DNA from 2 places in the Cupriavidus sp. 10L45 genome. Region 2 is predicted to be linked to the other one. Evidence: riboswitches for the same ligand, from Rfam matches in the RefSeq annotation. Region 2 holds a riboswitch; the other holds the start of a gene.
The links. Region 2 has a riboswitch for glycine ahead of AC1DFU_RS05415 (D-amino acid dehydrogenase). Riboswitches for the same ligand answer to the same signal wherever they lie in the genome.
Positions count from the first base shown of each region.

Region 1 (15,957 bases), on a different contig from region 2:
TCAGGTCGGATACACCGGCTCGCATCGGATCTCGGATTTCACCGAATTGGCGATGAAGCAGGCGTCGTGCGCGGCGTGGTGCAGCTGATCGATGTCGGCGCGGGTCGGCAGGCGCTCGCCCGAGAACGTAACGTCGGGACGCAGCGTCACCACGGTCACCGCCATGCGGCCTTCGGCGGTCTTGGCCAGCGTGCCCACGGACTTGTCCACATAGCGATCGACCACGAAGCGCTGCTTGGCGGCCAGCGCCAGGAACCACAGCATGTGGCAGGCCGAAATCGACGCGATCAGCATTTCCTCGGGATCCACCGCGCTGGCATCGGACATCGGCGGCGGCACCACGTGTGGCGACGCCGAGCCCGGCACTTCCGCGCCGCCGTCGAACCGCAGCACATGCTTGCGGCTGTAGCGGTTGCTCACGAAATCCTGATCGCCGCGCTCCCACGCGATCTCGGCACTGTGCTCGGCCATGCTGGTCACTCCGGGTAGTAGAAGAACGAAAAATCAGATGCCGTGCGGCACGCTTTCCCCATCTCGCCCGGTCACGAGCCCCAGGCGCTGGTTCGCCGGCACGGCGATATCGATCAGCTTGGGGCGGGGCAGGTTGAGGTTGCGCATCATGACGATGAACTCGTCGCGCGAGCGCCCCGCCACGCGGCTGTTGTGGGCGCGCTCATGGCCGATGGTCGACTGGGTGTGGCCCTTGTAGTCGTGGGCGGGGTAGACCAGCGTGTCGTCGGGCAGGCGGAAGAGCTTCTCGGTGAGGCTGTCGAACAGCGTGCCGGCGTCGCCGGACTGGAAATCGGTGCGGCCGCAGCCGTCGATCAGCAGCGCATCGCCGGTGAAGATGCGGCGCACCACGCCGTCCGGCGTGGCTTCCTCCCAGAGGTAGCTCATGCTGCCGGCGGTGTGGCCGGGGGTGTGGATCGCGCGAAGCACCTGCTTGCCGAAGCTGACGGTGTCACCGTCGATCAGTTGTTTCAGCGCAGGCTTGATGTCGCAGCCGGACGGCGCGGCGGTGTTGGCGCCAGTCTGCAGGGCGAGCTGCCCGGCGGAGGTGATGTGGTCGGCGTGCGCGTGGGTCTCGACAATCCAGACCAGCCGCGCGCCAGTCTCGCCCAGCAGCGCCAGGTCACGCGCGTACTGCCGGTCCACCGGATCGATCAGCAACGCCTCACGCGTCTCGGCGTCGATCAGCAGGTAGGTGAAGGTGGACGAAGTCTCGTCGAACAGCTGATGGAAGGTCTGCATGGCCGTTTTCTTCTTGGCAAACCGGGGGTGCCGCCATGATACGCCGGCGCCTGCTCAACATTCCACGATATTCACCGCCAACCCGCCGCGCGCCGTCTCCTTGTACTTGGTCTTCATGTCGGCGCCGGTTTCGCGCATGGTCTTGATGACCGAATCGAGCGAAACATAGTGGGTGCCATCGCCGCGCAGGGCCATGCGGGCGGCGTTCACCGCCTTGACGGATGCCATGGCGTTGCGTTCGATGCACGGGATCTGGACCAGGCCGCCGACCGGGTCGCAGGTCAGGCCGAGGTTGTGCTCCATGCCGATCTCGGCCGCGTTCTCGACCTGCTCCGGCGTGCCCCCGAGCACCGCCGCCAGCGCGCCGGCGGCCATCGAGCAGGCCACGCCGACTTCGCCCTGGCAGCCGACTTCGGCGCCCGAGATCGAGGCGTTGAGCTTGTAGAGCAGGCCGATGGCGCCCGCCGTGAGCAGGAAATCGACCACGCCCGCGCGGTTGGCGCCGGGGATGAAGCGGTCGTAGTAGTGCAGCACGGACGGGATGATGCCGGCCGCGCCGTTGGTCGGCGCCGTGACGACGCGCCCGCCGGCGGCGTTTTCCTCGTTGACGGCGATGGCGTAGAGGTTGACCCAGTCCATCACGGAGAGCGGATCGGACAGCGCCCGCTCCGCGTGCAGCGTCAGTCCCCGGTACAACTCGGGCGCGCGCCGCCGTACCTTGAACGGCCCCGGCAGCTCGCCATCGGTGCGGCAGCCGCGCGCCACGGATTGCTGCATCACGTCCCAGATATGAAGCAGGCCATCGGTCACTTCCTGCTCGGGCCGCCAGGTCAGTTCGTTCTCCATCATGAGCCGGGCGATGGACTTGCCGCTCGCGTGCGCCATCTCCAGCATCGCCCGGCCGCTCCGGAACGGGTGCGGCAACTGCCGCTCGGCCGCCAGGATCTGGGTGTTCGGCGCGCCGGCCGTGACCACGAAGCCGCCGCCCACGGACAGGTAGCGTGCCTCGCGCAGCGGCGTGCCCTCCGCGTCGAAGGCGTGGAATTTCATGCCGTTGGGATGCTCGGCCATGGCCTCGCGCCGGTAGAACACGATGTGCTCGCGCTCGACGAACGGCACCTCGTGCGTGCCGAGCAGGGCCAGTTTGCGCTGGGCGCGTAGCGTGGCCAGCCGGGACTCGATGGTTTCGGGGTCGACGGTGTCGGGCGCCTCGCCCATCAGCCCCAGCATCACGCCCTTGTCGGTGCCGTGGCCCTTGCCGGTGGCGCCGAGCGAGCCGTATAGCTCCACGCGCACGCTGCCCACCTGGGGCAGCAGGCCGTCCCGCTCGAGCCCGTGCGCAAACATCAGGGCCGCACGCATCGGCCCCACGGTATGCGAGCTGGACGGCCCGATACCTACCTTGAACAGATCGAAAACGCTGACAGCCACGGGGAACTCCGGTAGGGGGCGGCGCGCAGGGCGCAGGGGCGGGGAGGCCGTCGGGAAAGTGGTCGGGTGTCGGGTCAGAGCGACATATCGGCATCGGGCCGGCCGGGCTCGCGCCACATGGCGTCGATGGCGGGCCTTGCGTGCCCGTCCTCGGACTTTTCCTTCTGGATCACGCTAATCGTGCCGTCTGTCTCAAGAATAGCGAAATGCACGTCTTCCACACGCGCGCAACCGTTGCGGCGTAGCGCCTTCTGCAGCTCGCGCGGTGTGATGCGCTCCCGGCGCATCACATCCTGGAAGATCTCGCCCTGGTGAATGATGATCTCGGGCCGGCCTTCCACCAGCGCCTCCAGGCGGCGGCTGCGCCAGGTGCCGTAGCCCACCAGCACGTCGGCGCCGAACAGCGTGGCGGCCAGGATCAGCCCGGCGGTGACGGAGTTGTCGCCGCCGTTCATGGCGTTCTGCACCGCGTTCGAGATGATCAGTAGCAGCACCAGATCCAACGGCGACAACTGGCCGATCTGGCGCTTGCCCGACACGCGCATCAGGAACAGCAGCGCGGCGTAGACGATCAGCCCGCGCAGCACGAATTCCCACCAGGGGGCGCTCAGATTCCACATGGACTAGACCTCCGCTAGGGATGGTGTGCTGCACGCCGGCCCGGGGGGCCGGGGCGGGAGGCGCAAAGCGCGCCAGCGGCGTCCGGGCAGGCCGGACGCCGCCAGACACGGCGCCTTAGTCCTGCGCGTACTCGCTCATCGGTACGCAGGCGCAGAACAGGTTGCGGTCGCCGTACACGTTGTCCGCCCGGCCCACCGGCGGCCAGTACTTCTGCGTGCGCAGCGAGGCAATGGGGTAGGCCGCTTCCTCACGCGTGTACGCGTGGGTCCACTCATTGGCGGTGATCACGGCGGCGGTGTGCGGCGCGTGGCGCAGCGGGTTGTCGTCGCGGTCAAAGCTGCCGTCCTCCACGCGCGCGATCTCGCCACGGATGGCGATCATGGCGTCGATGAAGCGGTCCAGCTCGTGCAGCGCCTCGCTCTCGGTCGGCTCGATCATCAGTGTGCCCGGCACCGGGAAGCTCATGGTCGGGGCGTGGAAGCCGTAGTCCATCAGGCGCTTGGCCACGTCCTCGTTGCTGATGCCGGTGGCCTTCTGCAGCGGGCGCAGGTCCAGGATGCACTCGTGCGCCACCAGACCGTGCTGGCCGGCGTAGAGCACCGGGAAGTGCGGCGAGAGCCGGCGCGCCACATAGTTGGCGGCCAGGATGGCGTTCTCGGTGGCGGCGGTCAGGCCGGCCGAGCCCATCATCGCGACGTACATCCACGAAATCGGCAGGATGCTGGCCGAGCCGAACGGCGCGGCCGAGACGCCGCCGATGCCGTTGTCGTCGCGGCGATAGCCCACGCTGTCCTGGTTCGGCAGGAAGTCCGCCAGGTGTGCGCCCACGGCCACGGGGCCCACGCCGGGGCCGCCACCGCCGTGCGGAATGCAGAAGGTCTTGTGCAGGTTCAGGTGCGAGACATCGCCGCCGAACTGGCCCGGCGCGGCGGTGCCGACCATCGCGTTCATGTTGGCGCCATCCACGTACACCTGGCCGCCGTGCTGGTGCACGATCTCGCAGATCTGCTGCACGCCCTGCTCGAACACGCCGTGCGTGGACGGGTAGGTGATCATGATTGCGGCGAGGTTCTGGCTGTGCTGCTCGGCCTTCTTCGCCAGATCCTGCAGGTCGACGTTGCCGTCGGCGTCACACGCCACCACCACCACCTTCATGCCGGCCATCTGGGCCGACGCCGGGTTGGTGCCGTGCGCGGACGAGGGAATCAGGCAGATGTCGCGATGGGCTTCGCCGCGGCTGGCGTGGTACTTCTGGATGATCAGCAGGCCGGCGTACTCGCCCTGCGAGCCCGCGTTCGGCTGCAGGCTCACCGCGGCGTAGCCGGTGGCGGCGCAGAGCATGGCTTCGAGCTGGTCGATCATCTCGCGATAGCCCACGGTCTGGTCGAGCGGGGCGAACGGGTGGACCTTGCTGAACTCGGGCCACGTCACCGGAATCATCTCGCTGGTGGCGTTGAGCTTCATGGTGCAGGAGCCGAGCGGGATCATGGTGCGATCCAGCGCGAGGTCCTTGTCCGCCAGCGAGCGCAGGTAGCGCAGCATCTCGTGCTCGGCGTGGTGCGTGTTGAAGACCGGGTGCGTCAGGTAGGCGCTCTGGCGGGCCAGCGCGGCCGGGAAACCATCGCCGACGGCGGCCTCGGTCGCATCGAAGGCCGGCACCGGCTTGCCGTGCGCGAAGATCTCCCACAGCGCGACCACGTCCTCGCGCGAGGCGGTCTCGTCCAGCGAGATGCCCACGCGGGTGGCGCCGATATGGCGCAGGTTGATGCCGCGCGCGGTGGCGGCGGCGTGGATCGCCTCGGTGTTGAAGCCGGTGTCCAGCGTCAGGGTGTCGAAGAACGTGGCGTTGACCGGGGTCACGCCCATCGCCTTCAGGCCGGCAGCCAGCGTGGCGGTCAGGCGGTGCACGCGCTGGGCAATGCGCTGGAGGCCCTGCGGCCCGTGGTACACGGCGTACATCGACGCCATCACGGCCAGCAGCACCTGCGCGGTACAGATGTTCGACGTGGCCTTCTCGCGGCGGATGTGCTGCTCGCGCGTCTGCAGCGCCAACCGGTACGCCTTGTTGCCCTGCGCGTCGATGGTCACGCCCACCAGACGGCCCGGCATCGAGCGCTTGAATTCGTCCTTCACGGCCATGTAGCCGGCGTGCGGGCCGCCGAAGCCGAGCGGCACGCCAAAGCGCTGCGAGTTGCCCACGGCCACGTCGGCGCCCCATTCGCCCGGCGCGACGATCAGCGTCAGCGCCAGCAGGTCCGCCGCCGCCACCACCAGCCCGCCAGCGGCGTGCACGGCATCGGCGATGGCACGGTAGTCGGCCACATCGCCGTTCACGCCCGGGTATTGCAGCAGCACGCCGAAGGCATGGGCGCCGGCGGCCTCGGCGGCGGGGCCGACCTTGACCTCGATGCCCAGCGGCAGCGCGCGCGTGCGTACCACTTCCAGCGTCTGCGGCAGCACGTCGTCCGCCACGTAGAACGTGTTCGAGGCGTGCTTGTTCACGCGCTGGAGCAGCGTCATCGCCTCGGCGGCAGCGGTGCCTTCGTCCAGCATCGACGCATTGGCGATGTCCAGCCCGGTCAGGTCCGTGACCATCTGCTGGAAGTTCAGCATCGCCTCCAGGCGGCCCTGCGAGATCTCGGGCTGGTACGGCGTGTAGGCCGTGTACCAGGCCGGATTCTCGAAGATATTGCGAAGGATGACGCCCGGCGTGAGCGTGTTGTAGTAACCCTGCCCGATGAAGCTCTTGAGCACGCGGTTCTGGTTCGCCAGCCCGCGCAGCTTGGCCAGCGCGGCTTCCTCGGTCAGCGGCTCGGTGAATTCGCCGAGCGGCATGCCGTCGCGGCGGCGGATGGCGGCGGGCACCACGGCGTCGATCAGCGCGGCGCGCGTCTCGTAGCCGAGCACCTTGAGCATGTGTTGCTGTTCGGCGGCATCCGGGCCGATATGACGGGCGGCGAAGGCGTCGCGCGCCTCCAGTTCGGCCAGCGTGGGCCGGCTACCTTGGGCGGCGTTCATGGGAAGAGGGGCGTTCATGGCAAGTGTCTCGTGGGGCGGGGCGGCAGGTGGTCAGCCTGGCCGCCGCGCGGGCATCTCGGGCGCCGTCTCCTGGCTCGGGAGACGGCTGGTGCAGCGCGTCAGGCGCCGACGCTGGCCTTGTAGGCGTCGACGTTCATCAGGCCGTTCACATCGTCGCCATTGGCCGGCTTCAGCTTGAACAGCCACGCGTCGAAGGCGTTGGCGTTGACGGATTCCGGCGCGGCGCTGGCGGCCTCGTTCACGGCGATGACTTCGCCGGCCACCGGGGCGTAGATGTCGGAAGCGGCCTTCACGGACTCCACCACGGCCAGCGCGTCGCCGGCGCCGACCGACTTGCCCACTTCGGGCAGTTCCAGGAAGACGATGTCGCCCAGCGCGTCCTGCGCGTGGTCGGTAATGCCGATCGTCAGCGTGCCGTCGGCTTCAACGCGCACCCATTCGTGCGATTCGGTGTACTTCAGGTCAGCAGGGAAATTCATGACGGATTCTCCGGGAATGCAGTGTTTGTCTTGTTTCGGTTCGCCTGCCGGGGCCAGCCGGGCAGGCGTGATGGCGACCGTTGGTGTCAGCCGGGCGGATGCCTCAGCTCACGAGTGCCTTGCCATTGCGCACAAACGGCAGTTTAACCACAGTCGCGGTCAGTTTGCGGTCACGAATCTCGACCTGGACCTCGGTGCCGGGCACAACGCCCTGCGGCAGCCGGGCAAAGGCAATGGATTGGGAGAGGGACGGGCTGAAGGTGCCGCTCGTGATCTCGCCGTCGCCGGCGGGGGTGATCACCTTCTGGTGCGCACGCAGCACACCGCCCTTGTCGCGCAGGATCAGGCCGGCAAATGTCTTATGTTGTCCGGCTGCCAGCAGCGCCGACTTGCCGATGAAATCGCGCTCGCTCTGCAGGTCGACGGTCCAGGCCAGGCCGGCGTCGAGCGGCGAGGTGTGGATGTCCATGTCCTGGCCGTACAGGTTCATGCCGGCTTCCAGGCGCAGCGTGTCACGCGCGCCCAGTCCGGCCGGGCGCACGCCCACGGACTGCAGCTTTTCCCAGATGCCGGCCACGTTCTCGGCCTCCACCACCAGCTCGAAGCCGTCCTCGCCGGTGTAGCCGGTGCGGGCCACCATCAGCTCGCCGACCATCGGGTCCCGCACCACCACCGCGTTGAACGGCTTGAGTGCGTCGGCCGGCTGGGTCGACGGGAAGGCCTCATGCACCTTGGCGCGCGCGTTCGGGCCCTGCACGGCGATGATCGCCAGCTTGCCCACGCCGGCCGGCGCCACGTCGCCCCGGCGCGGGGTGATCGTCACGCCGCTGCCGGTGGCCGCGTTGCGGGCCGTGATCCATTCGATGTCGCCCAGCGCCGTGCTGGCGTTCACCACCAGGCGGAAGCGGTCTTCGGCGAAGAAATAGACGATCAGGTCGTCGATGACGCCGCCCTTTTCGTCGAGCATGCACGCGTAGAGGGCCTTGCCCGGGGTCTGGAGCTTGTCGACATTGTTGGCCAGCAGGCCGCGCAGGAAGGCGCGCGTGTTGGGGCCGGACAGGTCCACCACGCACATGTGCGAGACATCGAACATGCCGGCATCGCCGCGCACCGCGTTGTGTTCCTCGATCTGGGAGCCGTAGTTGACCGGCATGTCCCAGCCGCCGAAATCGACCATGCGGGCACCGAGCGAGCGGTGGATGGCGTTAAGGGGCGTGGCCTGGAGCGTCATGGGAAATCCTCTGGAGCGAATACGGCAGCGAAAACGAAAAAAGGGTCATCCGCCGTGGGGATCGATGGCAATGCCACCAATCCGCCGCGGCGGATGACCCCTCTGTCCTCGATACCTGAGAGATTACGATGCAGCTTGCCGCATCGCGCGCCCCTTCGGTGGACACGCTCGCCATGCGTTGGCACGGGCGGGTGTCGCTCTCCAGAGTGCGGCATGCATCGTGTGCATGTTGCATGCCGATCCGACCGGTCCGTGGTGCCTGAGAGTTTTCGGGTGATACCCCTTCGGCGGCGCAATGGCTGCGCGCTCTCCCGGTTGGATGCGCGTGAATGTACGGGACGGGTTGACCTTTGTCAACGCGGCGCCGACGCCACCTTGCTAGGCGCCGGGGAGGGGGCTGGCTGTAATTCCTGCCGCCTGAGGTAAGGACTACCCGCGCCGGATCAACGATCCTTCGTGACGACGTTACCCACCACGCCACCCACCGCCGCGCCACCCACCGTGCCGAGCGCGCTGCCGTTGGTCAGCGCAGCGCCGCCGAGCGCGCCAACGCCCGCGCCAATGGCGGTGTTGCGGGTCTTGGGGCTCATGTCCGCGCAGCCGCCAAAGGCCGCCAGCGTGACACCGATCAGCGTGATTTTCGCCAGGGTTCGCATTGTTTTCATGATCGCCTCCGAATGTGCCGAATTTGTCATCAGGACGGCGTCGCAGCCGGTCCCGCATGACCGTATGAGGCAATCTCCATGCCCCCGATGTCCCCTCGGACGTCACTTTTACGAAGTGTTACCGCGATGAAACACTGGTAGCACTCGCGTCCTTGATGTCCGTCATCAGGCACCGGCGCAGGCCACCCTGCGTGTTAACATCGACGCCTTTCGCGCGCCCGCCAAGCGTGCGCCATCCGGCACCCGCCCACCTATGACCCACGGACTCAACGCCGCCCAATCCGAAGCCGTTCGCTATCTGGACGGGCCCTGCCTCGTCCTCGCGGGCGCCGGGTCCGGCAAGACGCGCGTCATCACGCAAAAGATCGCCCACCTGATCGAGGACAAGGGCTTCGAGCCGCGTCACATCGCCGCCGTCACCTTCACGAACAAGGCGGCGAAAGAGATGCAGGAGCGCATCGGCAAGCTGATGGAGGGCAAGACCACGCGCGAGGGCAAGCGGATTCCGCTCAAGCAGCTCACCGTCTGTACCTTCCACTCGCTCGGCGTGCAGATTTTGCGGATGGAGGCGGAGCACGTCGGCCTGAAGCCGCAGTTCTCGATCATGGATTCGGACGACTGCTTCGGACTGGTGCAGGAGCAGCTCGCCACCACGGACAAGAAGCTGATCCGTAGCGTGCAGGGCACGATCTCGCTGTGGAAGAACGGCATGATCGATCCGGAGACCGCGCTGGCCCAGGCCGCCAATGCCGACGAGCACCAGGCCGCCATGGTCTACCGCAATTACGTGGCCACGCTGCACGCCTACCAGGCGGTGGATTTCGACGACCTGATCCGCCTGCCCGCCGAGCTGTTCGCGCGCGACGAGGCCGTGCGCCTGAAATGGCAGAACCGCCTGCGCTACTTCCTCGTCGACGAATACCAGGACACCAACGCCTGCCAGTACGCGCTGCTCAAGCTGCTGGCCGGCGGCTCGCACCTGCGCGCGCCGGCGTTCACGGCCGTGGGCGACGACGACCAGGCCATCTACGGCTGGCGCGGCGCCACGCTGGACAACCTGCGCGGCCTGCAGACCGATTTCCCGGACCTCAAGGTCGTCAAGCTCGAACAGAACTACCGCTCGACGGTGCGCATCCTGGAGGCGGCCAACGCGGTCATCGCCAACAATCCCAAGCTGTTCGACAAGAAGCTGTGGTCGGAGCACGGCATGGGCGACCCCATCGCCATCCATCCGATGAACGACGAGGAGCACGAGGCCGAGTCCGTGGTGTTCCGCCTGTCCGCCCACAAGTTCGAGCGCCGCGCGCAGTTCCGCGACTACGCCATCCTGTATCGCGGTAACCATCAGGCGCGGCTGTTCGAGCAGATCCTGCGGCGCGAGCGGATTCCGTACGTGCTGTCCGGCGGCCAGAGCTTCTTCGACAAGGCGGAGATCAAGGACATCTGCGCCTACCTGCGGCTGATCGCCAATCCGGACGACGATCCCGCGTTCATCCGCGCCATCACCACGCCCAAGCGCGGCGTGGGCAACACCACGCTGGAGGCGCTCGGCACGTTCGCGGGGCAGGCCAAGGTGTCGCTGTTCGAGGCCGCCATGATGGGCGGCATCGAAGGCAAGCTCCAGCCGCGCCAGCTGGAGCCGCTGCGCGTGTTCTGCGAGTCGATGGTGCGCCTGGCGGACCGCGCCAAGACCGATCCGGCCACCGTGCTGCTCGACGACATGATGGCCGGCATCCACTATGAATCGTACTTGTACGATACCTTCGACGAGCGCCAGGCCCAGTCGCGCTGGACCAATACGCTTGAATTCCTCGACTGGCTCAAGCGCAAGGGCACGCGCCCGGAACCCGAGGCCGGGGAGGGCGAGGCCACCGGCTTCGACAACGCCGACGGCTTTGGCGACGAAGGCAAGAACCTGCTCGAACTGACACAGACCGTGGCGCTGATGAGCATGCTCGAAGGCCGCGAGGAAGACCCGGACGCGGTGCGGCTCTCCACGCTCCACGCGTCCAAGGGCCTCGAATATCCGCACGTGTTCCTGGTGGGCGTGGAGGAGGGCATCCTGCCCCACGCGCGCGAGGACGAAGACATGAGCGACGAGAAGATCGAGGAAGAGCGCCGGCTGATGTACGTTGGCATCACCCGCGCCCAGCGCAGCCTCCAGATCAGCTGGTGCAAGAAGCGCAAACGCGCCCGGGACACCTACTCCTGCGAACCCTCGCGCTTCATCGCCGAAATGAAACTCGAAGAAGCGCCGGCTCCCGTCGACGAGACCCCGGCCATGAGCCCCAAGGACCGGCTGGCCAATCTCAAGGCGCTGCTGGGTACGCCGGGCGCACCCGGCAAGCCGGTGACGGGTTGAGTCGCATCCCCTACCAAGCATCACGGCCGATACAAGGCAGACAAGACCGCGCGCCTCGCGCTTTCTAATATGGCGACGCGTCAGACGCCTCGGCGACTGGCGCCGTGCCGCGCCTGCCCTTCGGTTAGCGGTGCGGCTGGGTACGCTTGCGTGCCTGGCTCTTCCCTGTTGAACGCTCCCGGCGCGGCAGTGCCGGGGGCGTCGTTTTGTCAGGCGAAGTTATCCACAGCGCACGTATCGAACCTGATACAAAGCCGCCACAGCGCGAATATTGCAAACTGGTACAGTTGACCGCCGGTCGTTGCGCAGGCCCTCGCCCGCCGGCGTTTCCCATCCCTCCCGCTTTGCCATGGACCTCACTCCCGCCTTGCCTACCCGCCTGCTGATCGTCGACGACGATCCCCAGATCCGCGCCATGCTGGCCGAATACCTGGCCACGTTCGGCATGGCGGCCGATGGGGCCGAAGGCGGGGCGTCGATGCGCACGGCCATGGCGCAGCATCACTATGACCTGGTCATCCTGGACCTCTCGCTGCCCGGCGAGAACGGCCTGACGCTGTGTCGCGAGATCCGCGAGCGCACGGACATCCCCGTAATCATGCTGACCGCCCGCGCCGAACTGGCCGACCGTGTGGTCGGACTCGAGGTGGGGGCGGACGACTACGTGACCAAGCCGTTCGAGATGCGTGAACTGGTGGCGCGCATCCACACGGTGCTGCGGCGCAGCCGGGCCGATGTGCGTCGTTCAGCACCTACCCCGGCGGGGCACGAGGTCAAGTTTGGCGCGTGGCGGCTCAACACCACGCTGCGCCAGTTGCTCGACGAGGAAGACACGGTCGTGCCGCTGTCGAACGCCGAGTTCCGCCTGTTGCTGACCTTCATCGAGCACCCGAACCGCGTGCTGGATCGCGAACTGCTCATCAACCAGGCACGCGGTCGCGACCTCGACGTGTTCGATCGCAGCATCGACCTGCTGGTCTCGCGCCTGCGCCAGAAACTGCGCGACGATCCGCGCGACTCGGCGCTGATCCGCACGGTGCGGGGCGAGGGCTACGTCTTCACGGTCAACGTGGATTCCTGACGCATGGCCGCGTCCCCCCCGCCGCCGAACGCCACCGCCGGCGTCCGGACAGACCCCACCATGCGGCGCCACCTTTTCGATTCGATGTTCCTGCGGCTGTTCCTGGTCATGGCCGCGATCATGGTGGCCGTGCACGTGCTTGGCGTGACCGTCATCGAGGGCCTGTTCCCGCGCCCCGGCTCGCCGCGCTGGGAGGAACGCATGCGCGAGGCGGCCTCGGAGGCCGCCGCCGCCGGCAAGCCATTCCACCGCCCCCAGCCGTCGCAGCGCGGCCCGCGTTTCGAGGAAGACGAGGAGGCGGGCGAGGGCGGCCCGGCCGGGGAGCGCGGCATGTTCCGTCCCGGCCATCCCGACCGGCGCGGGGAGCCGCCCGGACCGCAGCGCCACTTCCCCCCCTGGCACGGACTCTGGCCCCTGCATCCTGGCCTGATCTTCCAGTTCATCGCCATCGTGATTTCGTCGTGGGTGGGCGCGCGATTGCTCGCGCGGCCGGTGCAGCGGCTGGCCACCGGTGCGAACCGGCTGGCCCAGGATGTGCACGCCCCGCCACTCGACGATGATGCGGGTCCGGCCGAAGCGCGCGCCGCCACCAAGGCGCTGAACCTGATGCAGCAACGCATCCGCACGCAGCTGGCGCAGCAGTCGCGCTTCCTGGCGGCGGTCTCGCACGACCTGCGCACGCCGCTCACGCGCATGAGCCTGCGCATCGAGCGCATCGAGGACAACGACGTGCGCTACCGCCTGCGGCAGGATCTGGCCGAGATGAACGGGCTGATCGACGCCACGCTCTATTACCTGCGTGACCGCGACGACGGCACCGGCCCGCGCCAGCGCGTGGACGTGCAGGCGCTGCTCCAGGCCATCGTCGACGATGCCGAGGAACTGGGGCAGGACGTGCGGCTCTCCGGCACCGCCGCGCCGCTGCTGGCCTACCCGGCGGAGTTGCGCCGCGCCGTGGTCAACCTCGTCGAGAACGCGCACCGCTACGGCGGCGCCGCGCATATCGTGCTGACGGACAGCCCCGAGCGCGTGCAGATCGACGTCTGCGACAACGGCCCCGGCATTCCGCCGGCCGAGTTGCAGCGCGTGCTGGAGCCGTTCTATCGCGTGGAGTCGTCGCGCAGCCGGGCTACCGGCGGCGTGGGGATGGGGCTGTCGATTGCCGCCGATATCGTCAATCGCCATGGCGGCGAGCTGACGCTGGACAACCGTGTCGAAGGCGGCCTGCGCGTGCGCATCACGCTGCCGCGCGACTAACTAATAGATATAGCGGCGCGCGGGTCAGGCGCGCTGCGGCACGCCCGACTTGCCGATCGGCGCCAGTTGCACGTACTGAGAGCCGCGCAGCCCGCGCGTGAAGTCGAGCGTGAAATCGCCCACATCGATGCGCGACTGCAGCGCGCGGCGCAATTCCAGCGCACCCGGCGCCTTGGCCGCGCCGGCAGCGCGCACCAGCCAGGCGGCGCCAATGTAGCCGGCCAGCGTGGCCGGGGAGGGCGGTTCGTCGAGGTACTGCTTCATCCGCGCCACGTGTTCCTTGACCACGCGCAGCGTGGATTCCTGCGGGCCGGGCGCCACCTGCGTGACCACCACGCCCCCCGCGTAGTTGCCGCCGAGAATCTCGCGCGCCGAGGCCGGGCTCACGGCCGACAATCCCACCAGAAAACCGTACCAACCCTGCGAGGCCAGCGCGCGGCCAAGGCCGCCGTAGGCAAGCGTGTCGCCGGCCACGATGACCGCGCCGGGCCGCGTCGCGGCGATGCGGCGCGCGCCGTCATCGACACTGCCGGTCAGCGTCACGGCGCGCGTACCGAGGTCGCGCTCCATCCGATCGAGCCACGGCGAGCCCGCCGCGAGCGTGCCGGCGGCGAAGTCGGGCGACACGGCCAGGACGATGTTCTTGAGGCCGTAGCTGCGCAGCTGCCGCACGGCGGCGTCCAGCTCGGCCTGATAGTCGGCGCGCGTGAACCAGATGTTGTCGGCGGCAAGCGAAAGCCCGGAGAGCGGGGCGACGATCTGCACGCCGCGCCGGCTCAGTTCGGACGACGTGGCCAGCGCGGGCAGCAGGGTGTCGCCGGGGCCGAACAGCACGTCGATATGGTCCGACTCGGCCATGCCGATGGCCTGCGAGGTGCCGATGCGCGGGCTGGCATCGGCATCCCGCACCACGTGTACGATGCGCGGCCCCTGACCCGAGGCGTTCGCCGCATCGAACAGCACCTTGGCGCCGGCCAGGTAGTCGCGCGCCAGATCCGCTTGCGGCCCCACGCGGTCCAGCAGATGGCCGACCACCAGCGTGCGGCGCTGCGAGGAGGGCTGCGGTTGCGGCTGGGCGAAGGCGGCCGGTGCCGCGAGCATCGCGGCCAGCGTGCCGAACGACCGGAGCATGCGGCGGCGCGCCGGCGCGGCGGGCGACATCGTTCTGGGCGAGGCTGGGCGCATGGTCGGCGGGCGTTGGAATCGGGTGGAGGAGGGGACGGCGGGCAGAGCCTATCGGCCGTTCGTGACGCTCGGATGACGCCAACGCCCCACGGTGGCGGGGCTGCGGGCGCAAGCGCGGCGTGCGCTTGATGCGCGTCAAGGTGAGCGACGGCGCAGGGGCATAGCATCGTGACCATCTTCGCCCGCAAAAAGAGCGCACCATGTCCGCCCCCACCCTCCCCAGCATGCCTGCCGCCACGGCGTTCGACCGCCGCGCACTGGCCGACTTCCGCAGCCTGGCCGGCCGCATCGACGGCAACGGCCCCCGCTACACCTCCTACCCCACCGCCGACCGCTTCGACGCCGAAGTGGACGACGCCCGCTACCTCGCCGCGCTCGACGCCTGCCGCGCCGACTCCCCCGCGCCGCTCTCGCTCTACCTGCACATCCCGTTCTGCGAGAACATCTGCTACTACTGCGGCTGCAACAAGATCATCACCAAGGACCACGCCCGCAGCGCGCGCTACGTTGACTATCTCGCCCGGGAAATGGCAATGGTTGCCGGCCGGCTCGGCGAGCGCCGCGCGGTCATGCAATCGCACTGGGGCGGCGGCACGCCGACCTTCCTCGACCCCGACGAAATGCGTCGCGTAATGGCGGCGCTGACGCAACACTTCCACCTGCTGCCCGAGGGCGAGCACGCCATCGAGATCGATCCGCGCCGCGTGACCGATGCGCGCATGGCGCTGCTGGCGGAACTCGGCTTCAACCGGATCAGCCTCGGCGTGCAGGACTTCGACCCGGAGGTGCAGGAGGCAATCCATCGCGTGCAGTCCTATGAGGAAACGCGCGATGTGGTGCTGGCGGCGCGCCGGCTCGGCTTCCGCTCGGTCAGCATGGACCTCATCTACGGGCTGCCGCACCAGACCACCGAACGCTTCGCAGCAACCATCGACCGCGTGCTGACGCTGCGGCCGGATCGGCTCTCGGTCTACAGCTACGCGCACCTGCCGCATGTGTTCAAGCCGCAGCGGCGCATCGACGAGGCGGCGCTGCCGCCCGCCGGCGAGAAGCTCGACATCCTGGTGTCCACGATCGAGCGCCTGACCGCCGCCGGCTATGTCTATATCGGCATGGATCATTTCGCGCTGCCGGACGACGACCTCGCCATCGCCCAGCAGGCCGGGCGGCTGCAACGCAACTTCCAGGGCTACGCCACCCACGCGGGGCACGATCAACTGGGCTTCGGCGTCTCGGCGATTGGCGCGGTGGCCGGCCACTACGCGCAGAACGCGCGCACCACGGACGAGTACTACGACGCGCTGGACGCCGGCCGGCTGCCGGTGGCGCGCGGCTTCGGCATGTCCGCCGATGAC
Region 1 is NZ_JBFTJC010000016.1:42,876-58,832, forward strand. It holds gene AC1DFU_RS24500 (OsmC family protein) at 1-471, opposite strand; gene AC1DFU_RS24505 (MBL fold metallo-hydrolase) at 505-1,251, opposite strand; gene AC1DFU_RS24510 (L-serine ammonia-lyase) at 1,306-2,682, opposite strand; gene AC1DFU_RS24515 (DUF421 domain-containing protein) at 2,757-3,302, opposite strand; gene gcvP (aminomethyl-transferring glycine dehydrogenase) at 3,418-6,339, opposite strand; gene gcvH (glycine cleavage system protein GcvH) at 6,441-6,821, opposite strand; gene gcvT (glycine cleavage system aminomethyltransferase GcvT) at 6,925-8,052, opposite strand; glycine riboswitch at 8,145-8,267, opposite strand; glycine riboswitch at 8,289-8,376, opposite strand; gene AC1DFU_RS24535 (glycine zipper 2TM domain-containing protein) at 8,496-8,717, opposite strand; gene AC1DFU_RS24540 (UvrD-helicase domain-containing protein) at 8,971-11,079, shown strand; gene AC1DFU_RS24545 (response regulator) at 11,429-12,160, shown strand; gene AC1DFU_RS24550 (ATP-binding protein) at 12,221-13,417, shown strand; gene AC1DFU_RS24555 (ABC transporter substrate-binding protein) at 13,442-14,602, opposite strand; gene hemN (oxygen-independent coproporphyrinogen III oxidase) at 14,803-15,957, shown strand, end outside.
Region 1: another riboswitch for glycine. It lies ahead of gcvT (glycine cleavage system aminomethyltransferase GcvT); the one in region 2 lies ahead of AC1DFU_RS05415 (D-amino acid dehydrogenase).

Region 2 (15,957 bases):
TACTTCCATTGATTTGCCATACGCGCCATCGCTTCGCGCGTCTCTGCCGCAATGCGTTCGACCAACACGCCGGCGGGCACTAGCCCATCGATCAGCGCGGCGCTCTGGCCCGCCTCGACCTTGCCCTGCTCGACATCGCCATCCAGGGCGGCCATCTTGAGCGACCGGCTGCCGAACAGCGCCTCGAGCGCCTCGCGCGGCTGACCTGCCCGTTCCGCCGCCTCGTACTCGTCGGTGAACGCATTGCGCACCGCACGAATCGGCAGGCCACGCCAGCCCACGAGCGTGGTATCGCCCACCCCGGCCGCCAGCACCTTCTCCTTGTAGGCGTCGTGCAGCGAGGCCTCGGGGGTCAGGAGGAAGCGTGTCCCCATCTGCACGGCATCCGCGCCGAGGCAAAGCATGGCCGCAACGCCCGCGCCATCGGCAATCCCGCCGCCGGCCACGATCGGCAAGTCAACGGCACGCGCAATCAATCGCACCAGCACCAGCGTGCTCGTACCGCTGGGCGGCGGATGTCCACCCGCCTCGCCGCCCACCACGACCAGCCCATCGACGCCGGCGGACGCCGCCTTGCGCGCATGGTCGGGATGCGCCACCACGTGTAGCCACTTGACCCCGGCGGCCTTGAAGCGGTCGATGTGTTCGCGCGGACTGCCTTGTGACGCGATGAGGATCGGCACGCCTTCGTCCAGCACGATCTGCAGATGCTCGGCCGCCCGTTTGTTGTACAGGGCGACGTTGACCGCGAACGGCGCATCGATAATCTCGCGCACTTCGCGAATCGCACGGCGCAGGTCGTCGGGCCGCATCGGGCCAGCCGCGATCACGCCCAGGCCGCCGGCCTTCGACACCGCCCCGACGAGCGGAGAACTCGACGACGCCCAGCTCATGCCCGCCTGGATGATGGGGTAGCGGATCCCAAGCAATTCGGTGATTCGCGTCTTGATGCTCATCTGTTGATTCCTCTGCAAAAGCGGTTACTCCGCGGTGATGCCTGCTGCCTTGATCACCGGCCCCCATCGCCCCTGCTCGGACTTGATCAGCGCGCGGTAGGCGTCGGGGGTGCTGGACTGTGCGATACCGCCCTGCTCGGCAAACTTCTCGATGAGGTCGGGGGTACGCAATGCGGCGGTGACGGCATCGACGATCTTGCGGGACACATCGTCGGGCAGGCCACGTGGCGCGACGATGCCGTACGCCCCTGCGGCAAGCACCTTCGGCAAGCCGGCTTCGGCCGCCGTGGGCACATCGGGAAGCGCCGCGAGCCGCTTGGTGTCCGTCACCATCAGCGCGCGAAGCTTGCCGCCCTTGATCAGGTGCGCGACCGCCGGGACTTCGGCGATGAACATGTCCACCTGTCCGCCCATCAGGTCCTGCACGGCGGGCGCGCCGCCCTTGTATGGCACGTGGCGCAGGCGGATGCCCGCTTCGCGCTGGAATAGCGCGCCAACCACGTGCGTGCTGCTACCCACGCCCGCAGACGCAACGGTGAACTTCTCCGGCTCGCGCTTGGCCGCTGCCTGCAGATCCGCGACCGATTTGAAGGGAGAGCTGGCATTGACCACCAGCAGGTTCGGGGTGGAGACCATCGTGCTCAGGTAGGCCACGTCCTTGAGCGGGTCGAATGGCATCTTGGGAGAAATGAACGGTGCGTAGACCATCGCGCCCGTACCGGCCATGCCCAGCGTATAGCCGTCTGCCGTGGCACGCGTCACGCCCGAGATACCCACGAGCCCCCCGGCGCCGGGCCGGTTCTCCACGACGATCGTCTGCCCGATCCGCGTGGTCATGGACTTGGCGAGCGTGCGCGCCATCACGTCAGCCGGCCCGCCGGCCGCGAACGGCACCACCAGAACGATCGGCCGGTCCGGATAGGCCGCCTGCGCAGGGCTGACCGTCAACAGGGCAGCCGTCCACAGCGAGTACATCATCAGGCGCAACATCATGTCTCCTTTATTAGAACTGCCTGGATATTTGTGGACATAGTATTTTATATCGTTGCGTTTGTCCACTATATGGTTGTACGCATCTCGCTCTATACTTCATCCGTCGTTTCACTCCGCACTGAACTATGGAATACGCTCCTGGCATCAGCCAGCTTGCTGGGCTGCTGGCCGACCCCGGCCGTGCGGCCATGTTGTGGGCGTTGATGGATGGCAGCGCGCGGCCGGCCGGCGAACTGGCGATGATTGCCGGGCTGTCGGCCTCGTCCACCAGCGGCCATCTCGCCCGCATGTCCGAAGGCGGCCTGCTCGCCGTGGAGACGCGTGGGCGCAATCGCTATTACCGGCTGGCCACGCCGGAAATTGGTGTGGCCATCGAGGCGCTTGCGTCGGCGTCGCTGGCCAGCCAGCCGCCGCGCGTGCGTGCCGTGCCGGTCTCCCGCACGGCGCCGCCGGCGCTGCGGCAGGCTCGCACCTGTTATGACCATCTGGCTGGGGAACTTGCGGTGGGTCTTTTCGAACGAATGTCCGAAGCGGGCTGGCTGATCGTGTCGGGCAGCGCCGTCGACCTCAGCGCCCCCGGCGCAGAGGCGATGGGGCAGCTTGGCATCGACCTGGGCGCCACCCGCCGCAAGCGCCGGCAGTTCGCCTGCACCTGCCCGGACTGGAGCGAACGCAAGCCCCATCTGGGCGGGGCGCTCGGCGCGGCGCTGCTCGACAGCCTGCTGGCACGCGGATGGATCGAGCGTACGGACACGTCGCGCGCCCTGCGCGTGACGCCTCGCGGCCAGCGCGAAATCGTGAACGTGGCAGCCTGACGGATATGAATACCGAAGCCAGAGGAGGAGCAGATGGCAATTGAACTGGACGACGACGCGCAAGACGCCATCAGCCGGCTATTCGCGCTGATTAACCTCGGCGACAGCGCCCAGACCAGCCGGCAGTTTTCGCTGTTCGAGGAAGCGCTGGAAGACGCCGAGGAAGACGAGATCGATGCCGCCGGCCTGCTGTGGCAGGTCAAGGACATCATCGATTGGGAATCCGGCTTTTATGTCGACTGGAAAGACGCCGAGTCCTTTATCGGCTGCCTGAACCAGCTTTGCGAGCGGATCGACCTCGAGGTGGACTGGGGCACCGAGGACACCGAGGACGAAGACTTCCTGGAGGGCACGAGCGTGCCCGAGCTCATGGAGATCGTCGCCACGCAGCTACGCATGGCCGGCTACACGCTCTGGAACTGGGATACCGGCGGCGACGCCTACGGCGGCTGGATCACGCGCAGCGAAGACGACGAAGAGATACTCGAGATCGCCGACACGCTCGGCTTCGACATCCGTCCCGGCGACCAGCCCTACTGACCGACCGGCTCGCCTGGAAACTCAGTCGAGCCCGATCACCACCGCGCCGCCGTCACCGTCCGGGGTATCGGCGATGTCGGCGCTGTCCGATCCATCCGTGCCCCCCAGCGCCTTGGCGCGCGGTGCCGGGCGCCGGGTCTCCGGCACGCCCAGCGTTTCCTCGAGCACAGTGAGGAAGGCCCGCACGCTCGGCGGCATCAGCTTGCGCGCGGGCATCAGCACGTACACCTTCAGCGGCGACGACGTATAGCCGGGCAGCACGCGCACCAGTTGGCCGTGCACCAGATGCTCGTGCACGAAGCGGGGCGACATGCGCGCCACGCCCAGCCCATCCAGCGCGGCCTTGAGCCGGACTTCAGCGTTATGCGTGGAGATGCGCGGCGAGACGTCCATGGCGAAGGTTTCCACCCCATCGCGCAGGAATTCCCATTGCACATCGTCGAGGTTGCCGAGCGTCGGCCAGCCCTTCAGGTCCTGCGGCGCGCGCGGCAGACCGTGCTCGCGGATCAGCGCGGGCGCCGCATAGAACGCACGCTCGATCAGCACCACGCGCTTGCTCGCGAACGAGCTGTCGTGGAGGTTGGTGTCGGTCATGACGAAGGCGAGGTCATAGCCGTGGCGAATCAGGTCGGGCTGGTCCCAGCTCATGTCCAGTTCCACATGCAGCGACGGGTGCAGCTTAAGTAACCTGGAGAGCGAGGCGGACAGGTGCTGCGAACCCACCTCGTAAGGCGTGGCGATGCGCAGCGTGCCGCTGACCTCGGCACTCACCGAGGCGGCCTCGGCGCTGATCTCGCGCAACTCGCCAAACAGGGGCGCCACGCGGTCATAGAGCTGCTGGCCGCGCTGGGTCACGCGCACGCGCCGCGTGGTCCGCTCGAACAGGCGCACACCAAGCTGGGTTTCCAGCCGGGCAACCGCCGCGCTGGCCGATGACTTGGGCACTTCCGCCAGTTCGGCGCCCTGCGTGAAGCCGCCCCCTTCCACCACGCGGCAGAAGATTTCCCAGTCTTTCCAGTCGATCGATTTCATGCAGACACCTTCGTCACCCACGCCGTGTGGGCGAGGCGGAATTGTCCCACAGCCCGGACAATCCCGCTGCCGACGTTCACGCCGATAGCCGCCGCGCCGGGCGGCGCGCACGGCATTTGATGCAGGTCATCGTGCGGGAAAACATTGATTGGGAATTGTTCTTGTTACCGCGTACGATTCCGGCATCCGCCCCGGATGGGGCTTCTTGCGGGAGCTGCAATGCTGAAAGTGGCCGTACTTCTCATCGCCGGTGCGTTTTCCACGGGGGCCTTCGCGGGCGCCAAGTGCGACAAGCATCCGAAGTCCGAATGGATGCCCGAGGCCGACGCCAAGGCCAAGATCGCGGCCCAGGGCTACAACATCAAGAAGTTCAAGGTGGACGGCAACTGCTACGAGATCTATGGCACCACCAAGGACGGCAAGAAGGCCGAGATCTACTTCGACACGAAGACGCTCGACATCGTGAAGTCCGAGATCGAGAAGTAAGCATGTCGGTGCCGGCCGGCCAGCTGCGCAATACCACCACGCTCCGCGTCTGGGACGTGGTGGTGCGGCTCACGCACTGGAGCGTGGCGGCCATCGTCTGCTACGACCTCATCGACGATTCCGGCGACCAGATGCACCGCGTGCTGGGCTACGTGGCCGCCGGACTTGTGCTGTTTCGCATTCTCTGGGGCTTCATCGGCAGCGAACACGCGCGCTTCCGCGCCTGGCTGCCGCGCCCCGCCGGCGTGCTGGCCCATGCCCGGGCCATGGCCCGGCGCCGCACGCCGCGCTTCATCAGCCACACCCCGCTCGGCGCGGTGATGATGCTGGCGATGTGGACCCTGATCCTGCTGCTCGCCGTTACCGGCTGGCTCTCCCGCTTCGACGCGTTCTGGGGCGAGGACTGGCCCATCGACATCCATCGCTGGCTCTCCAACACGCTGCTCGGGCTGGTGGTGGTGCACGCGCTGGTGGCTATCATCGCCAGCGTGGCCGGCAAGGAAAACCTGATTGGCGCGATGATTACCGGCCGCAAGCCGCGCAGCCTCGACTAGCCGGGGGTTGCTGAGGCGGCGATGCCCGTGGCATAGTGCCCCCGTCGTACCCGTTTTACCCGCGTTATCGGGAGAGACTGTGCCTGCCGCCCGGCAGGCCGGCGCCGAAGGAGCAACCGCCCCGGAAACTCTCAGGCCAAAGGACCGGTAACGCCATTGCACTCTGAAGAACCCCGGCTCGCGTCAGCCGACGGTACCGAAGGAGCAAGCGATGCGCCCGCGCGCATCGTGAATCTCTCAGGTCAAGGACAGAGGGGGCGTGCGTCGCGCATGGTGCGCCACGTACCCCCCATCCACGACGTCCTGGAAGACCTGACAACATGAAGACAATCGCTGTCATCGGCGGTGGCATCACCGGCGTGACGACCGCTTACGCCCTCGCCAAACGTGGTTTCGCGGTCACACTGCTCGAGCGCCATCGCTACGCCGCCATGGAAACCTCGTTCGCCAATGGCGGCCAGCTCTCCGCGTCGAACGCCGAGGTCTGGACCCACCGCTCCACGCTGGTCAAGGGCATCAAGTGGATGCTCCGCAACGACGCGCCGCTGCTCGTGGACCCCCGCCCCACCTGGCACAAGCTGAGCTGGTTCGCCGAGTTCATCGCCGCCATGCCGCACTACCGGGCCAACACGATCGAGACCGCCCGCCTGGCCATCGCCGCCCGCGCGCACCTGTTCGGCTGGGCCGAGGCGGAAGGCATCGACTTCGATCTCAAGCGGCAGGGCATCCTCCATATCTACCGGGACAAGGCCGGCTTCGACCATGCCGGCGAGGTCTCCACGCTGTTGGCCGAAGGCGGCCTGCCGCGCCGCGCGGTCACGCCCGAGGAAATGCGTGCGATCGAGCCGACGCTGGCCGGCCAGTACTACGGCGGTTACTACACCGAGAGCGACGCCACCGGCGACATCCACAAGTTCACCTCCGGCCTGGCCGCGGCGGCCCAGCGGCTGGGCGTGGTCACGCGCTACAGCCAGGACGTGCAGGTGGTCAACTCGGACGGCCGCACGGTCACCATCACCGTCCGCGACGGTAATCAGACAAGTTCGACAACCTTCGACGCCGTAGTGGTCTGCGCCGGCGTGGCCAGCCGGCAGTTCGCCACGCAACTGGGCGACCGCGTGAACATCTACCCGGTGAAGGGCTATTCGATCACGGTGAACTTGCCCGACGCCGCCAGCCAGACTGCGGCGCCCACGGTCAGCCTGCTCGACGACGAGACCAAGCTCGTGACCAGCCGGCTCGGCGTGGACCGTTTCCGCGTGGCCGGCACGGCCGAGTTCAACGGCATCGACCGCGACATCCGCGCGGACCGCATCCGGCCCCTGATCGACTGGGTCAACACCTGCTTCCCCAGCGTGAGCACGCGCAGCGTGGTGCCGTGGGCAGGGCTGCGGCCGATGATGCCGAACATGATGCCGCGCGTGGGGCGCGGACGGCAGGCCAACGTGTTCTACAACACGGGCCACGGGCATCTGGGGTGGACGTTGTCGGCGGTGACGGCCGAGATGGTGGGCGATGTCATCCGGCAGGCGGCGGTACCGCGTGCTTTCTCCCCTCTCCCGCTTGCGGGAGAGGGGTTGGGGGAGAGGGCCGGCGTGACCGGACGCGATATCGCTGCCTGAACCGCCAGCCCTCTCCCCCGCCCCTCTCCCTGAGGGAGAGGGGAGACAACCATCGCGCCAACGAAAAAGGCCCCGCTTGCGCGGGGCCTTTTTCTTCAATCTTGGTGCCCAGGAGAGGACTCGAACCTCCACAGTGTTGCCACCGCTAGGACCTGAACCTAGTGCGTCTACCAATTCCGCCACCTGGGCAAGGTGAGCGGCGCATTCTACAGGAGCTTGCGGATTTTGCAAGCCCCTGCGCGTGCCACTATGCCTGCAGGCCCATGTAGATCTTCCCGTCCTGGACGAAGCGATTGCGCCCGGCGCGCTTGGCCTGGTACATCGCGCTGTCCGCGCGGTGCAGCAGCGGCTCCAGCCGTGGCGCGTCCGGCACCGTACAGGCCGCGCCCACGCTAATCGTGACGAAGGGCTGCACTGGCGTGCCGTTGTGCGGGATCTCCAGGTCGCGCACCGCCGCCACCATGCGGCGCGCCACGTTGCGCGTCTCGTCCTGCGAGGCGTCCGGCAGCACCACCGCGAATTCCTCGCCGCCCAGCCGCGCGCAGAACTGCTCGCCCACCAGCACGCTGGTCAGCGCGGTCGCCACCCGGCGCAGGCAATCGTCGCCGCAGGGGTGGCCGTACAGGTCGTTGTATTGCTTGAAAAGGTCCACGTCGAGAATCAGCAGCCCGATCGGCTCGCCCGCCTCGTAGGCCCGGGTCACGGCCAGCAGCGACTCGCGCTGGAAGAAACGCCGGTTGGGGATGCCGGTCAGCGCGTCGATGTCGAGGTCCGCCTCCACGCGCGAGAGCTTCGCCTCGGTCTGGCCGAGCTGGGCCGTCAGCGCCAGTTCGCGCGACTGGTAGCGGCTGATGTCGCGCATGAAGACCAGCGTGCCGATGCGCTTGCCGTCCAGCCGCATCACCGGCTCCGCCGTCACCTCGTAGTGCGCGCCCTGGGGAATGTAGGGGATGGCGCCGACGTCGGCCCCCGCCTCGCGCGGCTGGCGCAGCGCCTCGTCCCATACGGCCGGCATCGGCTGCCCCCGGCGCAGGTCGGGCACCAGCCGCAGGGCGGCCGGGTTGAACTCGACGAGCCGCCCCTTCGCGTCGACGATCACGCAGCCGTCGCCAATCGTGTCGAACACGCGCAGCCGCGCGTAGTGGCCGATGTCGTCCAGATGGGTACGCAGCGCACAGATCCAGACCACCACCGTCATCAGGGAAAACGTGGCCGGGGTCAGGTCGCCGCCGAGCGGGCTGGTCCAGCGCTGCAGGTAGGCCATGTGGGTGAGCAGCGGCAAGGTGAAGCTGCTGGCCACGATGGCCCGGCCCCCCCGGGTCAGCGCCGCATTGGGCACCTCGGCCGTGAGCAGGAAAACCAGGCTTAGCAGCAGCATGAAGTAGGTCCACGCCGCCACCACCACGTAGCCGGGGCCATGGTGGAAGATCGCGCCCGGCGAGACGCCGGCCGGCATCAGGTCGATGCGCGTCCAGATCAGGTGATGCCGCTCGTTGGTCAGCACCATCACCACCGACGCCACGGCGGCCAGCACCGGCAGCCACAGGCGCGACCACGGCACCACGTAGCGCGGCCGGCTCAGGTGGATCATCGCCACCAGCCAGCCGATGGGCACCATCACGATGCCCGCGTACTGGGCCTTGGCCCAGAAGATGCGCCCGTCCAGATCGGTCGAGCTGACTTCGAGCAGCCGGCCGCCGCTCCAGATGGCCACGCCGCCGGCCAGCACGAGGAAAGCCTTGATCGTGGGATCGTCGCGGCGCGGCCAGGTGGCGATAACCATGCCCACGCTGCACACCACGGCTATGGTCAGGCAAAGGACAAGAGGGTACGAGGGCATGAGAACGGCGGGGAACCTGATAATAGCCGCCGCGCCCGACATGGCGGAGGCGCCCCATTATAGGGGCTAGCCGGGGCGCCACCCCATCGCCCTCACTTACTTGGAGCGGCTGCGGTCCCCGCCGCGCGAGTCCATGATGATCATGGTGCGGTCCAGCACGCCGGCGTCATCGAAATAGACGCTGAAGTGCGCCGGCAGGTTGCCGGCCATGTACATCCGATAGCTCCATGCCTCGCGCTTCATCAGGGCGAAGTACTGCACCGGCTCGCGCGGGAGGCCGAAGCGCTCGGCGATGTCGCGCTTGGTCCAGACCCCGGGGCGCGCCTCGTAGATCTCCTTCTCGGTCAGGGTCTGGCGGAAGCCGGCCAGCTTGCCGGCGGCGTCGAAGTCGGCCGCGTAGACCTCGAAGCCGTAGGGCTGCTTGGAATAGATCCAGCGCTGGGTGCCGTCGGCCAGTTGGTAGGTCTCGGTCGGGTTGCCGAATGTCTCGCGTACCGAGCTTTGCGGGCTGCCGAGCATCGACTGGGCGGTCTGCACCGGCTGGAGCGTGGCGCAGCCGCCGAGGACCACGGCGGCCAGGGCGGCAAGGAGGGCGACGCGGACGGCGCGCCCGGAAATCGGGTTGGGCATGGCATGTCTCCAGAGTCCATGCCAAGCATAGCCCAGCCGGCCGAACTCAGCGTTGCGGCTGCGGCCAGCCCGCGCGGACGATCTCCCGGTCGTCGATCGGCCAGTGCAGCGCGGCGGCTACCACCCCGAGCGCCATCGCCCCCATCCACACCAGGTCGTAGGAGCGCGTGGCCTCGAACACCACCCCGCCCAGCCAGACCCCGAGGAACGAGCCAAGCTGATGGCCGAAGAACACGAAGCCGAACAGCGTGGTGATGTAGCGCACGCCGAAGACCTGCGAGACGATGCCGCTGGTCAGCGGCACGGTGCCGAGCCAGAGGAAGCCCATCACCGCCGCAAACCCGTAAAGCGTGGCGGCGCTGAGGGGCAGCAGCACGAACAGCGCCATCGCCGCCGTTCGTACCAAATAGATACCGGCCAGCAGATACTTGCGCGAATGCCGCCCGCCCAGCACGCCGAACCAGTACGTCCCGGCGATATTGGCCAGCGCGATGATCGCCAGCGCCGCCATGCCTTCGGACGGCTGCATGCCCTTGTCCCGCAGGTAGGCCGGCAGGTGATTGGCGATAAAAGCCAACTGAAAGCCACATGCAAGGAAGCCGAGGTTGAGCAGCCAGAAGCCCGAATGGCGGAAGGCCTCGCGCACCGCCCCGAGCAGCGGCGGCTGGGCGCCCCCGGCACCGGCACCGCTGGCGGGGTGCGTCCGATCCTGGAATGGCAGCGCCAGCGGGAGCATGGCGGCGGCGGTCACGGCCAGGATCACCAGCGCGCCGCGCCAGCCGGCCTGGAGGATCATCACCTGCGCGCCCGGCACCAGCAGGAACTGGCCGATGCCACCCATCGCTCCGGCGAGCCCCAGCGCCCGGCTGCGCTGCGCCGGCGCGATCATCCGGCTCAAGGCGCCGTAGACCACGCCGAAGGTGGTGCCGGACAGCGCCACGCCCACGCACAGCCCCGCCGACCAGACGAAGGCCGCCGGCGTGGCCGCCTGTGCCATCAGGAACAGGCCGACCGCGTACAGCGCCAGCCCGGCCAGCATCACCCGGGCGGAGCCGAAGCGGTCCGCCACCATGCCCGTGAAGGGCTGGGCCAGCCCCCAGGTCAGGTTCTGCACGGCCATGGCGAAGGCGAAGGTCTCGCGCGTCCAGCCCCGGTCCGTGACGATCGGCAGCATGAACAGGCCCTGCACGTGGCGCGCACCGAGCGCCAGCCCCATCACCAGCCCGCCGGCCAGCAGCAGGAACCAGGCGGTGCGCCACCAGGGTGGCGAACCGGTCGGCAATGCGCCGGCGGCATGGGAGGCGGGGCGTTGGGTCATGTCGGGAGGATGGGACGATCGGGTTGGGAGATCGCTCTATTTCAGGCGATCGGGGGCGCAGGCTCAAGCGACATTTCCGCCCTCCTGCCATGCGTGGTGGTCATGGCAGCGGGGGCCGAGCCGTGCTTTAATCCCAACACCTTCCCCACCCATCCCGCCATGTCCGTCCCGCTCGCCCGGCTGTTCCCGCTCGATCTGCTCAGGGGCTTCGTGGCCGTGGGCCGGCGCATGAGCATCACCCAGGCAGCGGACGACCTGTGCCTGACGCAGTCCGCCGTCAGCCGGCAGATCCGCGCGCTGGAAGACCACCTCCAGGTTCGGCTGTTCGTGCGCCAGCATCGCGGCGTGGCCTTCACGCCCGAAGGCGAGCGGCTGTTCCGCAGCGCAGATGGCGCGGTGCAGCAACTCCAGGACGTGGCCGGCGAACTGCGCAAGCGCGATGGCCGCCAGCCGGTGACCGTGACGGCCAGCATCGGCGTGGCGGGGCTGTGGCTGCTGCCGCGCCTGGGCAGCCTGCAGCGCGCCCATCCGCAGTTGGACGTGCGGCTCTCCGCCAGCAACCAGATCAGCGACCTGCGCGCGGACGGCATCGACCTCGCCATCCGCTATTGCCGCGAGGCCGACGCCGCGGCGGACGCGATCCGCCTGTTCGACGAGACCATCGCCCCGGTCGCCCATCCCTCGCTCGGCGCGCACCGGCTGACCGCCGTGGAAGACCTCGCCCAGCTGCCCCTGCTGGAATTCGATGACCCGCGCCCGTGGCTGCACTGGCGCAGCTGGCTCGGCGCGCACGGCTACCGGCAGGCCAGCCGGCGCGGCATCCTGCGATTCAACCAATATGACCAGATGATTCACGCGGCGCTGGCCGGCCAGGGCGTGGCGCTCGGGCGGCTGGAACTGATCCAGCCGCTGATCGCGGGCGGGCAACTGGCGGTCGTCGATATGCCCGGCGCCGCGCTGGCCAGCCCCAACGCCTTCTGGCTGATCCACGCCACCGACCACCCACGCGAAGACGTGGCGCGCGTGGCCGCCTGGATTCGCGCCGAGGCGGCCCGGGTGGCGCCCGCCTCAGCGCAGCGGCAGGCTGTGCCAGCGCCACCGGGCCCGTAGCGGCGGGGCAGGCGGGGCGATGACCCGGCACACGGTCACGGCGCCATGGCCCAGCGCGGTCAGGAAATAGGTGGCGTCCTCGGTCACGCGGTGCCGCTGGCCAGCCGTCAGCACGATATCGGGCGAGCGCCGCGGCCGGGCACCTTCCAGCGTCAGCCACAGCGTGCCCCCGGCGCAGGCCAGTTCGGCCCCGGCGCGCAAGGCCATGGGCAGGCAGTCATTCTCGATCATCAGGGTGTAGGTCATCATGGGCTCCGGCAACGCTTTTATCGTCGCCGACCGGCCGGGCCGGTGCCATGAGGGTTGCGGCGCGCTGGCATGACTTTCGCGCCGACTTTTACGCTGACTTTCGCGCACCGGCTGTCAACTTCCGGCTGGAGATGCCGATAGAATGCGGTGTCGGCGCGCATTCCGCGCCGTCTTGCCACCGATTGCCATGGACCCGATTTCGTTCGAATTTGTCACCGTCGAGGAAGCCAGGAAGATTCTCGACGGCGAGGTGCCGACTACCGGCGCCGTGGACTGGCGCGACGCCCGCCAGCCGCCGGACCCGGCCACGCAGGCGCTGACGCCCGCCGCGCTGAAGTGGCTCGCGCAGCTACCGCGCGAGGTGCGCCCCTTCGAGCTGTTCCACACCTATCCGCGCATCGCCAACCAGCTTGCCGCGCTGGCTGGCCAGCAGGGCTACCCCACCCCGGTCACGCTCTTCCTGGCCGACCTGCTGATCGACAAGCGCGGGGGCCGGCAAGGCTTTCCGGGCGGCATCGCCCCGGAACTGTCGCGGCTGCAGGAGCACCTGCTCCAGTCCGCCGAGCCGCCCGGCGCCGATCCCATCCTAGCCCTATAGCTGATCCTCCACCGGCAGCACGCGCAGGATGCCGATGCCCATGTGTTGCCACACGCTCATGCCGGGCTCGCTGTCCACGGTGGAGAGCTGCCCCTTCTCGCGCGTGGTCCAGGTCATGGACTCCCCGCCGCCCTCGCTCTTGCGCAGTTCCACCTTGTAGGCGATGTCGAGTAGCCCGTCATCCATGCTCTTGACCAGCCGTTCGGCCAGCGCGGGGCTGTCCAGCACCACGCCCATCTCCGTATTGAGCTTGATCGAGCGCGGATCCAGGTTCAGGGAGCCGATGAACAGCAGCCGCCGGTCCACCACATAGGTCTTGGCGTGCAGGCTGGCGCGGCTGGAGGCGAACATCCGGCTCTTGCGCGCCTGGCTGCGCGCCAGTTCGGCGTTGGCGGTGGGCTTCAGTTCATAGAGGTCGATGCCGGCCCGCAGCAGCGCCTTGCGCCGCGGCGCGTAGCCGGCGTGCACGGCGGCCACGTCCGTGGCGGCGAACGAGTTGGTCAGCACGCGGATCTTCACCCCCCGCTTGGCGATGCCGGCCAGCCAGGCCATGTTCTCGTCATCGGGCACGAAATAGGGCGACACCAGCACCAGCTCGCGCTCCGCCTTTTCCATCATCGCGCGCAACTGCGGAATGGCGTGGGAGGTGGGGTCGTCGGGGTCTTCCTCCACCTTCTCGGCCTTGTCCGAGATGACGCGCGCCCCGCCCCAGTAGCCGGGCAGATGGCCCAGCTCGATGCCGCGCACCAGCCCCGAGTCGAGCAGCTCCTGCACGAACTCGCTGGCGCGCACCTGGTCTCCGCGCGCCTCGATGGCCTTGCGGAAGGCCCGCAACTCGTCCGGCGCCTCCTTGCCCTCGGGCACCAGCGTGGCCACCGGGTAGGCGCTCTCGCTGTTCCAGTATTCGTCGAACACGGCGCTCGCGGCCGGCACGGCGGGGCCGGCCACCATCACGTCCAGATCGCTGAAATCCATGTCCGGCTTGGCCGAGAAATAGGCGTCGCCGATATTGCGCCCGCCGACGATGGTGACGAGGTTATCCACCGTCATCTGCTTGTTGTGCATGCGGCGGTTAAGCCGGCCGAAATCAAACGCCAGTTCGAACCAGCGCGCGCGGCGGCTGGCGAACGGGTTGAAGATGCGCACTTCGATATTGGGATGGGAATCGACCGCCGCCCAGGTCTTGTCCTGCTTCTCGGTGTGGATGTCATCCATCAGGATGCGCACGCGCACGCCCCGGTCGGCCGCGTCGATCAGGTCGCCCATCAGCACGCTGCCGGTTTGGTCGATGTCGAAGATGTAGTACTGGATGTCCAGCGTCTTCTGGGCGGCGCGCGCCAGCGCCATGCGGGCGGCCAGCGCGTCCGGCCCGGCGCCGAGCGGGTAGAAGACCGACTTTCCGGGGTTCTGCGCCAGCCGGGGCGCCAGGGTGCGGGCCAGCAGCGTGCCGCTGGTGTCCTTGGCCGCGTAGCTGGGGGTGCGGCCGGCATTGGCAGGCAGGCTCGCGCAGCCGGCCAGCACGGCCAGGCAGAACGAGGCCAGCAGCAGCGCCACCAGCGAGCGGCCGCGCCGCCAGCCGGTCCAGTCCGGCCCGCCCACCCCGTCCATCCAGAGCCTCAGCATCGGCGCCATGGTCCGCTCTCCTAGAAGATCCCCGTCAGGCCATCTTGCTGCATTGCGGGATCGGCTCTGCGTCCGATCCCTTTTCATCTTCCTTCCACCTTATACCGCCGCCTCCGCCTGCGGGAGGGTGCACGCGCGGTAGTAGCCGCGCACGATCTGCTGGGCCACCGGCAGGCGCGCGCTCACGGGCACCGGGAACCGTACGATGGCGTCCACCCGCTCCGCGTCCACGGGATCGAACAGCACGCGCGGCTCGAACTGCGACAGGTCCACGAAGCGCATGTCGCCGTAGCGGCGCAGCGTGCGGCCGGCCTCTTCCATGAACGGCTCGCACGCCTGGCGCGCCACGGCCAGCAGTTGCGCCTCCACCACGTCCGGGTCCATGCCCACCGCCAGCGGAATGCGCACCATGTCCAGCGTGTACTTGCCGGCCTGCGAATGGTTGCGCACGGCCGTGGTCATCAGCAGGCTGTTCGGCACCTGCACCGTGAAACCCGTGTACTGGCGCGTGGGCGCCACCTCCACCAGCGTGGTCGACATGACATCCATGTCGATGACCTCCCCGCCGAACGGCCCGATCTCGACCAGATCGCCCAGTTGGTAGGGGCGCGTGATCATTCGCATGAACGCGCCCAGGAAACACATCACCAGTTCCTTGCCGACCAGGATCAGGGCCGCCGCGAACGCCGCCAGCGAAATGGCCACGCTCTTCAGCTCCGACACCCAGATGCCGAGCAACAGCAGGAACATCACCGCCGCCACCACGTTGCGCGACGCCACGGTCCAGGCGCGATAGGCGCCCCGGTTGTCCGCCTGCAGCCGCCCCGAGAAGAAGCGGTTGATCAGCTTGACCACCAGCGTGCCGGCCAGGACCACCACCATGCTGGCAACCACGTTGATCAGGAGACTGTCGTTGGCGTTGAAGTGCATGGGGGCGTCCGGGGCACGCGCCGATGGGGTCTGTAACACATTGTTGCAAACCGCGGCGCGGGGGCGGCGCCAGCTAATCCGATGCCGATGCCGCCCACCCGGATTCTATCCACACGCCACTGTGCCGGGCGCGCGATGGCGCCGACAGGGGTCGGCGTCTGGTTTGCGTGTAGGCGTTTTCTTAGGTGCGCCAGCCCAGTCCGAGCGCCTTCTGCAGCGAGACGTAGTCCTTGAGCAGGTTGGCATCGCCCGAAATCCGGTCCTGCTGGGCCACCACGCGGGTGCGCTCCACGTCCAGCCATTCGAGCATGCTGGCGGTGCCCGCCCGGTAGCGCTGCTGCTGGAGCGTGGAGGCGCGCTCGGCGGACGCCTCCACGCGGCGCAGCACCACCACGTTGTCGCGCTGGTGCCCGTAGCGGGAGAGCGCCACGTCGGCGTCGCGCAGCGCCTTGAGCACCACGCTTTCGTAGCTGGCCTCGGCCTCGTCCCGGCCGGCCTCGGCGTTATCGACACTCGCCGCCACCCGGCCAAAATCGAGGATGTTCCATTGCAGGCGCGGCAGCGTCAGCCACGTGCCGTTCTCCTTGCGGACGAGGTGGCCGGGGTCCATCGCACTGAAGCCGAGCGAGCCCAGCAGCGATACCTTCGGGAACCAGTCCGC
Region 2 is NZ_JBFTJC010000002.1:422,481-438,437, reverse strand. It holds gene AC1DFU_RS05450 (NAD(P)H-dependent flavin oxidoreductase) at 1-956, opposite strand, end outside; gene AC1DFU_RS05445 (Bug family tripartite tricarboxylate transporter substrate binding protein) at 981-1,949, opposite strand; gene AC1DFU_RS05440 (ArsR/SmtB family transcription factor) at 2,075-2,764, shown strand; gene AC1DFU_RS05435 (DUF6630 family protein) at 2,798-3,304, shown strand; gene AC1DFU_RS05430 (LysR family transcriptional regulator) at 3,326-4,336, opposite strand; gene AC1DFU_RS05425 (PepSY domain-containing protein) at 4,556-4,822, shown strand; gene AC1DFU_RS05420 (cytochrome b/b6 domain-containing protein) at 4,825-5,376, shown strand; glycine riboswitch at 5,435-5,533, shown strand; gene AC1DFU_RS05415 (D-amino acid dehydrogenase) at 5,697-6,998, shown strand; tRNA gene AC1DFU_RS05410 (tRNA-Leu) at 7,101-7,187, opposite strand; gene AC1DFU_RS05405 (diguanylate cyclase domain-containing protein) at 7,246-8,838, opposite strand; gene AC1DFU_RS05400 (hypothetical protein) at 8,935-9,468, opposite strand; gene AC1DFU_RS05395 (MFS transporter) at 9,515-10,786, opposite strand; gene AC1DFU_RS05390 (LysR substrate-binding domain-containing protein) at 10,946-11,896, shown strand; gene AC1DFU_RS05385 (DUF2917 domain-containing protein) at 11,855-12,145, opposite strand; gene AC1DFU_RS05380 (hypothetical protein) at 12,333-12,743, shown strand; gene AC1DFU_RS05375 (phospholipase D family protein) at 12,738-14,366, opposite strand; gene AC1DFU_RS05370 (mechanosensitive ion channel domain-containing protein) at 14,466-15,296, opposite strand; gene AC1DFU_RS05365 (efflux transporter outer membrane subunit) at 15,478-15,957, opposite strand, start outside.